Regions from separate parts of the Rhizobium sp. ZPR4 genome, predicted to be linked through region 1. Evidence: riboswitches for the same ligand, from Rfam matches in the RefSeq annotation. Region 1 holds a riboswitch; each other region holds the start of a gene.
The links. Region 1 has a riboswitch for cobalamin ahead of ABOK31_RS02240 (aromatic ring-hydroxylating dioxygenase subunit alpha). Riboswitches for the same ligand answer to the same signal wherever they lie in the genome.

Region 1 (3,214 bases):
GGAGCGGAAGATGATATCGGCCGGGCTGCGAGAACAGTTGACGAAGGTGATATCCGACAGCGGTGCGATATCGGACATGTAGCGCGTCATCGACATCATCGGCGTGATGCCGGAGCCGGCGGAAACGAAGAGGTACTTCTCGCCGGGATGGCGGATATGGCTGAAATCGCCGAGCGGGCCGAACGCCTTGATGCGCATGCCGGGCTTCAGGTTCTCGAACATCCAGCGCGTGCCGACGCTGTCCTTCTGCGCCTTCACCGTCACCGCGACAGAGAAGGGCCGCGACGGCGTCGATGATAGCGTATAGGTGCGCATGACGGGCTCCGGAGCCGTCGGCAGCTCCAGCGTCACGAACTGGCCCGGCAGATAGCGGAACCAGTTGTCCTTGTCGGACCCGAATGTGAAGGTCATCACATCGGGTGCTTCGGGTGTCACCGAGAGACATTCGAGCACATGCTGCCTGTCATTCCAGGGCTGCATCTGGTCGAGGTGGCGATGCGAAAGAGAGACGGCCATGTTCATGCTCAGGCAACCGCCGACAGCTTGGCCTGGTCGCCCTGCAGCCGGTTGATCATGAAAGTCGTGTACCATTCGACGAACTGCATGACGCCACCTTCATGGATTTCCGAATAGGGACCTGGTTCATAGGCCGGCGAGCGGATGCCGAAGGCATTTTCCTCGACGATACGGCGGTCCTGGTCGTTGGTTTCGGTCCAGACGTGGGTCAGCTCTTCGAGATTGTAGTCGACGCCTTCCACGGCATCCTTGTGAACAAGCCACTTCGTGGTGACGGCTGTTTCCTCGGCGCTGATCGGCAGGACGCGGAAGGAGATCGCGTGGTCGCCGAGGATGTGGTTCCACGTCGTCGGGTAATGGAACAATAGCATGGTGCCGATGCCGTTGATCGTCACGTCGGGCGAGAGCGGCCGCCTGACGGCATTCTGGCCGGACATGGTGTAGCTTTCCGCACCTTCGATCAGCGGCATGCGGGCCGTGCGGAACTGTCCGTCCGGCGAGAGCTTGAATTCGCTCGGCAGGCCTGCGGCTTCGCAGCGTTGCCAGTGCTCGGCGATGACGGGATCGTTCAGCGCACCCTGTACGCCGGTCACGGTCGGCGCTTCCGGGAAAGTGCGGCAAAGCTCGGGGTGATTGGCCGCGCAATGATAGCATTCGCGGTTGTTTTCCCAGACGAGCTTCCAGTTGCCCTTCTCGATGATGGTGCTCTGGAAGGCGACCTTGGCTTCGCTGATGCGGTGCGGCGCCATATAAGGCTCGATCGAGGCGCGGACCGAGGCGAAATCCGGAGCGTTCTGTGCCAGGCAGATGAAGATGTAGCCGCCGACGCTTTCGCAATGAACCGGCTTCAGCGAATGCTGGCTCTTGTCGAAATCCTCGGCCATCTGACGGGCGAAAAGCAGCGAGCCATCGAGCTCATAGGTCCACTGGTGATAGGGGCAGACGAGTTTTGCCGAGGAGCCGCGCTCGGTCGTGCAGACCCGCGAGCCGCGATGGCGACAGCTATTGTGGAAGGCGCGGATGACCTGATCGCGGCCGCGGACGATGACGACGGGATAGTCGCCGATCTGGACGGTGAAGTAGTTGCCCGCGCGCGGCACTTCGCAATCATGGCCGATGAACAGCCAGTCACGATAGTAGATCGTCTCCATGTCGAGCTTGAAGTAGTCCGGATCGGTGTAGAAGGGTTGCTCCAGGCTCAAGCCTGTCCGGTGGTTCTTCAATTGCCGCAGAACTTTGCTGCCGATGTCCATTTGCCTATCCTTAGCAGTACCAGGAGGCGGGCAAAGGACATGCGTGGCCGGTTGGGAGCGGCCAAAAGCAATGTCCCGACCACCCGCCGCGGTCAGTAAACCTTATGCGCCCAAGGCTGGTTTCCGGGCTCTGGAGCGGCCCTGTTTCCAGAACCCCATGGCACCTTCCCAGGCCGATCGACCCAGTGGCTTTATTCGCCATGCCTCACTCCACCACCGTTGCGGGGGCAGCGCCGGATTTTGACCGGCTTCCCAATTCTCCGTCTCCCTAGCAGACGGCACCTTGAGATTGATGGCATCATAGCTCTCGGCTCCGCCAGCCGCTGCGCTGCAATGCGACATCGGCTCCGAAATTGACGACAGGCGAAACGGAACGCCAAGATGGCTCCGTGAAGAGGCATTATCGAAAGACAATTCAATCGCTTATGCGGCTACATCAAAATGCGGACATGCAGCCCATCCGCACCCGAATGATGACGCTTTATCCTGAATGCGACAGAGCCGTTATCAACGGGGCGCTTGGGTGGCGGAAAGCGCCAGCAGCGCAGCCATGGCGCGCTCCGCATCGGCAGCCGGAACGAAGATGTGATCATGATAATAGCCGGCGACAACATTGGCGCTAATACCCTCATTTCCAAGGGCCGTGGCGAAGGCCGCAGTAAGCCCGACCGCCTCCAGGGACGAGTGAACTTCAAGCGTGATCATGCGCATGGCGGGAGTGGCCGGAAATCCCGCTTTGCGGGCCGCCTCCAGCGAAAGGATCAGCGTCACTCCCTCCTTTTCCCGGAACAGCCCGATCGGGTCTAGATGCCAATGATCGGCCAATACCGGCGCCGGCACACTGCAATAGACGAATTCGCCCTCGGCGAGATTTGGTTTCATGCCGGACAGAAGCTGCTTGAGATCGATAACTCCAGGCATGTTTGTCTGTCTCCCAAAAGGTGCGGCGTCTCAAAATGGTTAAGCCCGGCTCAAGCTATTCCATCTACCATGCCGTCCAGAGACGTCTAAAGCGAGATCCGGCATGGCCAAACTCAGGTATTTCGACGCTGGGAAGCCCGCCGAGCCCGAACCGGCGCCACCGGTATCGACAACGGGCTACAGCGAATTCCTGCGCACGGGCCGCATCAACCGCAACAGGCCGCACTGGCTTGCGGAAGAACGGGACTATATCAGCCATGAGCAGGTGGCGGTGCGCACGGCGCAAAAGCTTAGGGATGCCGGCGAAAAGACACATGACCGGCTCAACAGCTTCCACAAATCAATCCGTTTCCCGAAGCTCATCTTCCATCACACGCTGAAGGACACGCCGCATCTCGGCTACTGCCACGTGACAGCCGCGCGGACGCAGTTCGCGCAATATGAGCAGGTGAACTGGGCTTTCTACATCGCCAACTTCTTTGCCCGGATCGGCCAGGAAGAGAATTTCTTCGAAGACATCAGTC
Region 2 (3,214 bases), 1.3 Mb from region 1:
AAAGTCCCCAGTGATTTCAAGCGCCAGGAAGGTCATTGTCAGCGGCCCGCCGATGATTGCAACGGCAAGCGAGCTCATGCCGACCACGGCATAGACGACCGGCGTCAGCGTCGCATGATCGAAATAGGGGGCGCAATAGGCGAAGATCTTGCCGAGCAGCGCGCCCATGAACAGCGAGGCGAAGAACAGTCCACCTCTGAAACCGGAGCCGATCGATATCGCCGAGGCGAGCGATTTCAGCAGGAATAGACCCACCAAGGCGCCCAGCGTCACGTCCGTAGACAGATTGAGATGCAGTGCGCCATGGCCGGCCGAAAGAACCTGCGGCGAGATCAGCGCCAGTGTTCCGACGACCAGGCCGCCCAGTGCGGGCCGGAAGGGCGGCGCGATGGAGCTCTTGCGTGCCAGCTCTTCGACCCAGGCGACGCCCTGCATGATCAGGATGCCGATACCGGCGCAGAAGGCGCCGAGCAGGATGGCTGGAAGATAGTCTGCCGGGACGATCGCGCCGAAATGATCGATATCGATGGCGAAGTCGTCGCCCGCAAGCAGCCTTGCGATCATCGTTGAAATCAGTGCTGAGACGACGACGGGCGTCAGCGTGAGGATGGAATAGCTGCCGATGATCAACTCGAAGGCGTAGAAGGCGCCGGTGAGCGGCGCATTGAAGGCGGCGGCGATAGCGCCGGCCGCGCCGCAGCCGACGAGCATGCGTAGATCGGCGCGCCGCATCTGCATCTTGTAGCCGAATTTCGAGGCAATGCCGGCGGCGATCTGTGTGTAACCTGCTTCAAGCCCGACAGAGGCTCCAAAGCCGTTCGAGATCAGGTTCTGCACCGCGACGATGATGCTGTCCGTGAGCGACATGCGGCCGCCATGCAGCGCATTGGCTTCGATCGGGTCGACCATCGGCTTCTTGCGCGTGCGCGACAATATATAGAGCAGTATGCCGAGGATGATTCCGCCAGCGATCGGGGCGATGAACAACACCGATTTGTCGGGAATCGCCATTGCCGCCGAACTCAAGCGTTCGTAGTCGGTTATGCCGTAGATGAGGCTGTGAAGCTTGCGCGAGATATAGCTCATCGCGGTTACGGCGCAGCCGGACGCTATTCCCACCAGCGCGCCGGCGAAAACAAGGCCCAATTCGCCACGGCGCAGCAATGCCCTGAAGCGACCGAGATCGAATAGGGCCGAGAAGACGCCGAGGCGTCGCGGTTGGAATTTCTGCAACATGGGAAGCGAACGTTACGGTTTTGCTCGAATATGAGGGCTTACCCTCTATAAACTTCTAACATCAAAGAAATACGGCAAAAAAACCGCTGGCTTAATGGGAATTTTCAGCTGATTTCGCAATCAGGATGGCTAAGGTCGCATCCATGCCCTTGATTGACTTGAACTAAGTGAAAGCCTAATCATTGCGGCATAACGAATGGTTCCTGAGCGGCGATCCGCCGCATGGGATGAAAAGGGAATGTGACGGGACGGACCCAATCCGGGCGTCCTCATCACAGCCGACCCCGCGACTGTAGAGCGGTCAGGGTCTTTCGTTCGGTTTGAAGTCTATTTCGTCGATGATTCGCATGGGGCGAACGGGGCGGGGCAGGCGCAAATCGAAAAAGCCACTGGCGTGGCATCATGATCAACCGGGGCTGGACGCCTCTCATTCTACGAATCGTCCGCCTTTTCATGATGGATTGCCGGGAAGGCGAGAAAGACCCGCTGGCGCACGATCGGGGGCGACCGGTTTCGGTCTGCCCCCGTCGCGGCGCCTTATCCGTGAGCCAGGAGACCTGCCATGCGTGCCGGGCGCAGAGCCTGTTCTGGGACGAGAGTTCCGCTGCCAGCACGGAGGTTGTCGTGGCACAAGATGAGTTTTCGGCGTGTAGGCGCCCGTTTTCCGGTTTCAGCTGCGTGCTGCCAACCCTCGTTTTTCTGTGGGAGCGGGCGTAGCGCATGTCGTCTTCGATTTCCCGAGCCATTTTCGTCCTCGGTGGCGCGCGTTCCGGCAAATCCAGATTCGCAGAATCTCTGGTTTCGGATACCGGCCTCGAGCGTCACTATGTGGCGACAGGTCAGGCGTGGGACGATGAGATGCGCGAACGCATTACACAACATCGTGCCGACCGCGGCGATCTCTGGCAGACGCATGAGGAGCCGATCGACCTCGTCGCGCGGCTCGCCGCCATCGACGCCGAGGGGCGAGCCGTGCTTGTCGACTGCCTGACGCTCTGGGTCACCAATCTGATGATGGCGGAGCGTGACATGGCGGCGGAGTTTGCCGCTCTCGCCGAATTTCTGCCACGGGCACGATCGCGGCTCGTTTTCGTATCCAACGAAGTTGGTCTCGGCATCGTGCCGGAAAATCGCATGGCGCGCGAATTTCGCGATCATGCCGGCCGCCTGCACCAGATGGTCGCGGCGGCGAGCGCCGAAGTTTATTTTATCGCAGCGGGCCTGCCGCTGAAAATGAAGGGTTGATCCATATGAACCAGGAAAAGATTCCCGCCACCGTCATCACCGGCTTCCTGGGAGCCGGCAAGACGACGATGATCCGCAACCTCCTGCAGAATGCCGGCGGCAAGAAGATCGCTTTGATCATCAACGAGTTCGGCGATCTCGGCGTCGACGGGGACGTGCTGAAGGGCTGCGGCGCGGAGAACTGCACCGAAGACGATATCATCGAGCTGACCAACGGCTGCATCTGCTGCACCGTCGCCGACGATTTCATTCCGACCATGACGAAGCTTTTGGAGCGCGATGCGCGTCCGGATCATATCGTAATCGAAACCTCCGGTCTTGCGCTGCCGCAGCCGCTGGTCGCCGCCTTCAACTGGCCCGACATTCGCACCCACGTCACCGTCGATGGCGTCATCACCGTGGTCGATAGCGCTGCCGTTGCCGCCGGGCGTTTCGCCGACGATCACGACGCTGTGGAAGCCCGCCGTGTCGAGGACGACTCGCTCGATCACGAAAGCCCGATCGAGGAGCTTTTCGAGGATCAGCTGACTTGCGCCGATCTGATCGTGCTCAACAAGACCGATCTGATCGACGACGACGGGCTTGGCCGTGTCCGCGCCGAGGTTGCCTCGCGCACCGCCCGCAAGCCGACGATCATCGAAGCGAAGAACGGCGACGTGCCGGCCGCAGTTCTGCTCGGTCTCGGCATCGGCACGGAAGACGATATCGTCAACCGCAAATCGCATCACGAGCT
Region 3 (3,214 bases), on a different replicon from region 1:
GTTATTCAGGATGGCCGCTCGATCCTCCTTGTCCTTGCGCCGATCTATGGTGGCCTTCTGGGAACCATTGTCGCTGCAGCGATGATGGCTCTGTTTCGGTTTCTGGTCGGCGGTATGGGTGCGGTGGGCGGCGTTGCCGGTATCGTGATCGTTGCGATCGCGGGCTATGTGCTCAGCCTCCTGCCGCGGCAATGGACCGGCACGGGCTGGAGACGATCGGCCCTGTTCGGTCTGGCGACCTGCTCATCCCTCGTGGTTCTCTTCTTTCTGCCATGGGCGGTTGCGCGCGCTCTTCTCCTCTCGGCGACACTTCCGGTGACGACCGTCAATATACTCGGTGTCATGCTGCTATCGGATCTGCTGCAGCGGGAGCAATATCGCATCGGTATCCAACGCGCGCTGGAGAATGAAGCGAGCCTCGACCCGCTGACAAGACTGCCCAACCGCCGCGTATTGCAGCGCGAAGGCGATCGATGCAGCAAGGAAGCGGGCATGCGCCGCATTCCTTTCTCGATCATCATGCTCGATATCGATCACTTCAAGAAGATCAACGATAGCTGGGGGCATTCCTTCGGCGACACCGTCCTGGCACGAGTGGCTGATGTGATCCGGCAAACCGTGCGCAAGACCGATATCGCCGCCCGTTATGGCGGCGAGGAGATCGTGGTGCTGCTGCCGAACACGGATACGAGGGCCGCAGCTGCCGTCGCGGAGAAAATTCGCAGGGATATCGAGGGCACGACCCTGATGTTCGAGCAGGAAGCCGTTCACGTCACTGTCAGCATCGGCATCGCCTGCTCCCTTGAGCCGACCACGGATTTCAAGCATGTGCTCGAGGCCGCCGATAAGGCGCTCTATCGGGCGAAGGCGAGCGGAAGAAATCGGGTTGAGCTGGCCGAGGCCGCCTAGCCGCGCCCTGCCTTCGGCGATGAGCATGATGCTCTCTTTCTTTTTGCCATCCAAGCGTTCTTGACGAGAAGGCCCTGTCCGGAATAACTGAACGCGACGGTTCCCCAAGGAAGACTCCGCGGGGATTAATAGGGAACACGGTGAGGAAGACCCAAGAGGGACCTAGACCGTGGCTGCCCCCGCAAATGTAAGCGGATTGCCGATCATCCGGGAGTGACCTTTTTTAAGTTATCTCCCGAGGCTTAAAGCCATGCCACTGCAAGCAAGCTTGCGGGAAGGCGGATGATCGTCAGAGATCCGCAAGCCAGGAGACCTGCCGTCGATCACGATCCAATCAGCCGGGCGGGGATGCCCGGAAAGGACAGAGAATGATTGACCTGAGCCTTCGATATTATCCGACCTCTATCGGCCTTGATTGGGATCCTCGCAACCGGCGGCGGTCTTTCTCAGCGCGATCGTGCTGACACCGCCCAGTTTCCCTCTCCGATCGAGATCTTTCATGCGCCATTTTTTGACGACTATTACATTTGCACTTGGGCTGACCGGGTTTGCCGCCTCCAGTTTCGCCGCCACACAATATCCGCTCACCATCAATAATTGCGGCCAGAAGGTCACTTTCCAGAAGCTGCCGGCCAGGATCGTTTCGATCGGCCAGGGCATGACCGAAATCCTGCTCTCGCTCGGTCTGGCCGACAAGATCGCCGGCACCGCCGTCTGGGTCGGCCCGGTGCTGCCGCAATATGCCGAGGCGAACAGCAAGATCCCGCGGCTTGCCGATAATGATCCGAGCTTCGAATCCGTTGTTGGCAAGGAACCGGATCTCGTCGCCGCCGAATTCGAGTGGCATGTCGGCGCACAGGGCTCCGTCGGCAAGCGCGAGCAGTTTTCCGAACTCGGCATCAACACCTATATCGCGCCGACGGATTGCGTCGCCAAGGTCAACACCGATGGCGGCGACGGCGTGCGCAAGGAACTGTTCACGATGGACCTGGTCTATCAGGAGATCGACGAACTCGCGGAGATCTTCGATGTGAAAGATCGCGGCGATGCCTTGATCGCGGCCCTGAAGAAGCGCGAAGCGGATGCTGTCGCCTCGATTTCAGGCGCAAAGTCCAAGGATCTGCCGATTGTCTTCTGGTTTTCCAGCAAGGAAGTCAGCGGCGATGCCTTTATCGCCGGCAAGAACAGCGCGCCGGCCTATATCCTGAAGACGATCGGCGCCAAGAACGTCGTGACGACCGAGGAAGAATGGCCGCTCGTCGGCTGGGAGACCATCGCGCAGGCAAATCCGGCCGTGATCGTGATCGCCACCATGGACCGCCGCCGCTATGCCGCCGATGATCCGAAGGTCAAAGTCGATTTCCTCAAGAAGGATCCGGTCACCAGCCAGCTCGATGCCGTCAGGAACAAGCATTTCGTCATGATGGATGCGCAGTCGATGAACCCGACCATCCGCACCATCGACGGCATCGAAATCCTGGCCAAGGGCATCAAGTCCTTCGGCCTGGCGCAGTAAGATATGAGTCTCGTTGCGGAACGTCGGTCATGGTGGGCGCTTCTGGCGCTCGCCCTGGCTGCCATCATGATCCTGGCGTTCATGATCAGCCTTGCGGTGTCGATCGGCGAGATTTCCATCCCGCTGTCGACCACCGCCAAGGCGGTCTCGAACCGGATGTTCGGAACGAGTTTCGAGCTTAGCCGTATCCATCAGGGCATCGTCTGGGATTATCGGCTGAGCCGGGCGCTGGTCGCCGCCAGCACCGGCGCGGCGCTGGCGCTGAGCGGTGTGATCCTGCAGGCCTTGCTGCGCAATCCGCTTGCCGAACCCTATGTGCTCGGCATTTCGGCGGGGGCTTCGACCGGAGCGGTCTGCATCATGATCCTCGGGCTCGGCTACGGCATTCTGGGGCTTTCCGGCGGCGCTTTCATCGGTGCGGCCGTCGCCTTCCTCTTCGTCGGCCTGTTGGCCGCCGGTGTCGGCGGCACGAGCGAGCGCATCATTCTTTGCGGTGTTGCCGGTTCGCAGCTTTTCAACGCGCTCACCTCCTACATCGTCACCACCTCGGCCAATGCCGAGCAGGCAAGGGGCGTCATGTTCTGGCTGCTCGGCTCCTTGAGCGGTGTGCGCTGGCCGGACGTCTATCTTTCTGGGCCGGTCGCCATCATCGGCTTTGTCGTCTGCATGGCGCATGTGCGCGTGCTCGATGCCTTCATCTTCGGTACCGATGCGGCCGCCTCACTCGGCATTGCGGTCAGACGCGCGCAGATCGTCCTGCTCGGCGTGACGGCCTTCATGACCGCAGCC
Region 4 (3,214 bases), on a different replicon from region 1:
CGGCCAATCGCGGCCGCGGATCGCGCCAGTGGCCATCCTTGCTGTAGGGTTCGGTGACGGTCTCGGATTTCACGATCATGCCTTTCACGACATCGAGGATATGCAGATTGCCGTCCTCGGTGAGAATGTAGGCGATCTGCGGCTTTGCCGGATCGAGTATGAAGTCGACCCGTCGTGTCGGCAGTTCGATCAGCTTATAGGGTTGGTCAGCATTGTCCGGATCGATCAATACAAGGTTCTGCTCGCCATAATTGCCGAGGAAGAATTGCATGGACGTGCCGCCGAGTAATGCCGAAACCTTGCCCTTCGGCAGGGAGGAGCCATAGGCGAGCATCTCGATCTTCGGGCCGTCGATGCCGCCGGGGCGGGCGATCAGGACGCCTTCCTCGCAGCCGAAGGCGACTAGGCGCGCCGATGTTGCCTCGCCGTGTAAGCCGGTGCAATGCTCGATCTTGCCGACCTGTGTGCCCTTTCGGTCCAGCACGCGCAAGCCGAGGCGTGGCGGCAACTCGCCTTCCTTGACGCGAGCCTCCATGTTCGGCACCGACACAAGAAGATGGTTGCCCATCGGAACGGCAACGCCATGGTGGGCGGCGATCGTTTGGAATGAACGAATATCGGGTTTGCCTTCGGCAAGTCCGCCCTCGGACAGGAGATCGAACTTGTCGTCGCGGTCGTAAAAGATCGCCACATCGTTGCCGTGCGTCACCACATGCCCCGGCTTGTCGCCCTTGATCGGTGTCCGGAGCAGTTTCGGATCGGAAAGTTCGATATCGCGATGTTCGCCGTGGTCGGAGAGGGCGATGCCTGTCGCAATCGCATGGACCACATTCTTTTCACCTTGCACGGCAAAGATAGTGCGGCCGGACTGGCTGAGCGAGAGGGCAGCGTAACCGTCAATGTCGAACCGGGCGATTTCCTTGCCATTCGTGGCGTCGATCGCACGGACGATCGGCAGGCTGTGATCGGCGACGAATAGCCGCCAGCTTTCCGCCTCGTTTTCGTCGTCTGCAAACGACGAAAAGGGAAACAGCAAGGCGCAAGCCAGCGATGAGGCTGCAAGCAGGATACCAGAGCTTGTGTTTGGCATGAAAAATCCTTTATGTAATAACATTACGTCGACAACGTAATAAAGTAACCTTGCGTTTGTCTAGCCCCTCCATGCTCGCGTCGGGCGAGATTGTCGGAGCCTATCAACATCGAAATTGGCTTGAGGCTATCGAAGCAGTTGACGCAATTTTAACTGAAGATACTATATGTAGTGTTCGAGGTTCTTCTGATTCGCAAGAATTGGAGGCTAAGATGGGAATCCGGTCGGTGAACATGATGATCGCCAAGCCGGAGCTGCCCCCGCAACTGTGAGCGGTGAGCATTCGTTTGATGACGTCACTGAGGCTATGAGCCTTGGGAAGGCAGGACGAATGTTATGACCCGCGAGCCAGGAGACCTGCCTTGAGCATTGACGTCCACGGGCGGGGTGTCCGGCTGGCGAGCGATGGTCCATGCGGCATGATAGCCGCCGTCGCTTCCTCGAAAACCCCGCATCAATAACTTCGGGGTGAAGTGCATGTTCCTGAGTATCCATAGTCGCCCGCGCGAATGACGGCCGCTTAATGCGTCCGGCAGCCGCCTAGGTTTGCCCCTTTTTCACTCCGCCGAGCGGGAGTCGTCTGACGCCCGAACGACTTTCTATGCCCATTCATACGAGGATATCTCATGAGCATCACCGTCTACAGCAAGCCCGCCTGCGTCCAGTGCACCGCCACGACCCGCGCCCTCGATCGCCAGGGCATCGATTACACCATCGTCGACGTATCGGCCGATGCCGCAGCCTATGAGCTGGTGCAGGGCCTCGGCTATCGTCAGGTTCCGGTTGTCGTTGCCGGCGAACTGCATTGGGCCGGCTTCCGTCCCGACATGATCAGCGCTCTCGCTTAAGGATCCTGGCGGTGGGCGAGATTGTCTATTTCTCCAGCCGATCGGAAAACACTCATCGCTTCGTTGCCAAGCTTGCATTGCCGGCCACGCGTATCCCGCTTGCCGCGGGGAACGAGCTTCGCGCGACTTCACCCTATGTCCTGATCGTCCCAACCTATTGCGGTGAAGGTGGCAAGGGGGCCGTGCCCAAGCAGGTAATCCGCTTCCTCAACGATACGGGCAACCGTTTAAATATCCGCGGGGTCATCGCCGCGGGCAACAGCAACTTCGGCGCGACCTATGGGATCGCCGGCGACATCATCTCTGTCAAATGCCAGGTGCCGTATCTCTATCGGTTCGAGCTTCTGGGCACGGATGAGGATGTCGCCAATGTCAGACACGGATTGGAACGATTTTGGACACGCTAAGCTCTTCTTTGTCGCGGGATGCGGGCGAAAAACCGCAGAGCACGTTTTCTCATCCCGCGAGCGACCGATCCGCGAAAGTCACGGAAACGGCGCTGGACTATCACGCCCTCAACGCCATGCTGAACCTCTATGACGAGCACGGAAAGATCCAGCTCGACAAGGATCGAATGGCGGCCAAGCAATATTTCCTCCAGCACGTCAACCAGAACACGGTCTTCTTCCATAACCTTAGAGAAAAGCTCGATTATCTGGTAACGGAGGGCTATTACGAGCAGGAGGTGCTCGACCAATATTCCTTCAATTTCGTGCGCGATCTCTTCGATCACGTCTATGCGAAGAAGTTCCGCTTCCCGACCTTCCTCGGCGCCTTCAAGTATTACACTAGCTATACGCTGAAGACCTTCGACGGAAAGCGCTATCTTGAGCGCTACGAAGACCGTATCTGCATGGTGGCGATGACGCTGGCCGGCGGAAACGAGCAGCTCGCCCGCAATCTCGTCGACGAGATCATCTCCGGCCGTTTCCAGCCGGCAACGCCGACTTTCCTCAATGCCGGCAAGAAGCAGCGCGGTGAGCTGGTCTCCTGCTTCCTGCTGCGCGTCGAAGACAATATGGAGTCTATCGGCCGGGCCATCAATTCCGCGCTGCAACTGTCCAAGCGCGGCGGTGGCGTGGCACTGTCTCTCACGAATATTCGCGAGGCCGGTGCGCCGATCAAGCATATCGAGAACCAGTCGTCAGGCATCATTCCTGTCATGAAGCTGCTGGAAGATTCCTTCTCCTACGCCAACCAGCTTGGCGCGCGGCAGGGAGCGGGCGCCGTCTACCTGAACGCCCACCACCCTGACATCATGCGTTTCCTCGATACC

Region 2: it holds a riboswitch for cobalamin, as region 1 does, so the genes downstream of both, cobU (bifunctional adenosylcobinamide kinase/adenosylcobinamide-phosphate guanylyltransferase) here and ABOK31_RS02240 (aromatic ring-hydroxylating dioxygenase subunit alpha) in region 1, are expected to answer to the same signal.
Region 3: it holds a riboswitch for cobalamin, as region 1 does, so the genes downstream of both, ABOK31_RS21930 (ABC transporter substrate-binding protein) here and ABOK31_RS02240 (aromatic ring-hydroxylating dioxygenase subunit alpha) in region 1, are expected to answer to the same signal.
Region 4: it holds a riboswitch for cobalamin, as region 1 does, so the genes downstream of both, nrdH (glutaredoxin-like protein NrdH) here and ABOK31_RS02240 (aromatic ring-hydroxylating dioxygenase subunit alpha) in region 1, are expected to answer to the same signal.

What each region holds. Positions count from the first base shown of each region.
Region 1 covers NZ_CP157967.1:465,185-468,398, reverse strand. The annotation lists gene ABOK31_RS02245 (hybrid-cluster NAD(P)-dependent oxidoreductase) at 1-522, opposite strand, end outside; gene ABOK31_RS02240 (aromatic ring-hydroxylating dioxygenase subunit alpha) at 525-1,769, opposite strand; cobalamin riboswitch at 1,866-2,070, opposite strand; gene ABOK31_RS02235 (ACT domain-containing protein) at 2,277-2,690, opposite strand; gene ABOK31_RS02230 (DUF6656 family protein) at 2,794-3,214, shown strand, end outside.
Region 2 covers NZ_CP157967.1:1,763,563-1,766,776, reverse strand. The annotation lists gene ABOK31_RS08700 (chloride channel protein) at 1-1,236, opposite strand, end outside; cobalamin riboswitch at 1,417-1,816, shown strand; gene cobU (bifunctional adenosylcobinamide kinase/adenosylcobinamide-phosphate guanylyltransferase) at 1,957-2,481, shown strand; gene cobW (cobalamin biosynthesis protein CobW) at 2,487-3,214, shown strand, end outside.
Region 3 covers NZ_CP157968.1:511,713-514,926, reverse strand. The annotation lists gene ABOK31_RS21935 (diguanylate cyclase) at 1-909, shown strand, start outside; cobalamin riboswitch at 990-1,245, shown strand; gene ABOK31_RS21930 (ABC transporter substrate-binding protein) at 1,409-2,425, shown strand; gene ABOK31_RS21925 (iron ABC transporter permease) at 2,429-3,214, shown strand, end outside.
Region 4 covers NZ_CP157968.1:191,074-194,287, reverse strand. The annotation lists gene ABOK31_RS20430 (hypothetical protein) at 1-1,090, opposite strand, end outside; cobalamin riboswitch at 1,252-1,470, shown strand; gene nrdH (glutaredoxin-like protein NrdH) at 1,717-1,938, shown strand; gene nrdI (class Ib ribonucleoside-diphosphate reductase assembly flavoprotein NrdI) at 1,950-2,345, shown strand; gene nrdE (class 1b ribonucleoside-diphosphate reductase subunit alpha) at 2,462-3,214, shown strand, end outside.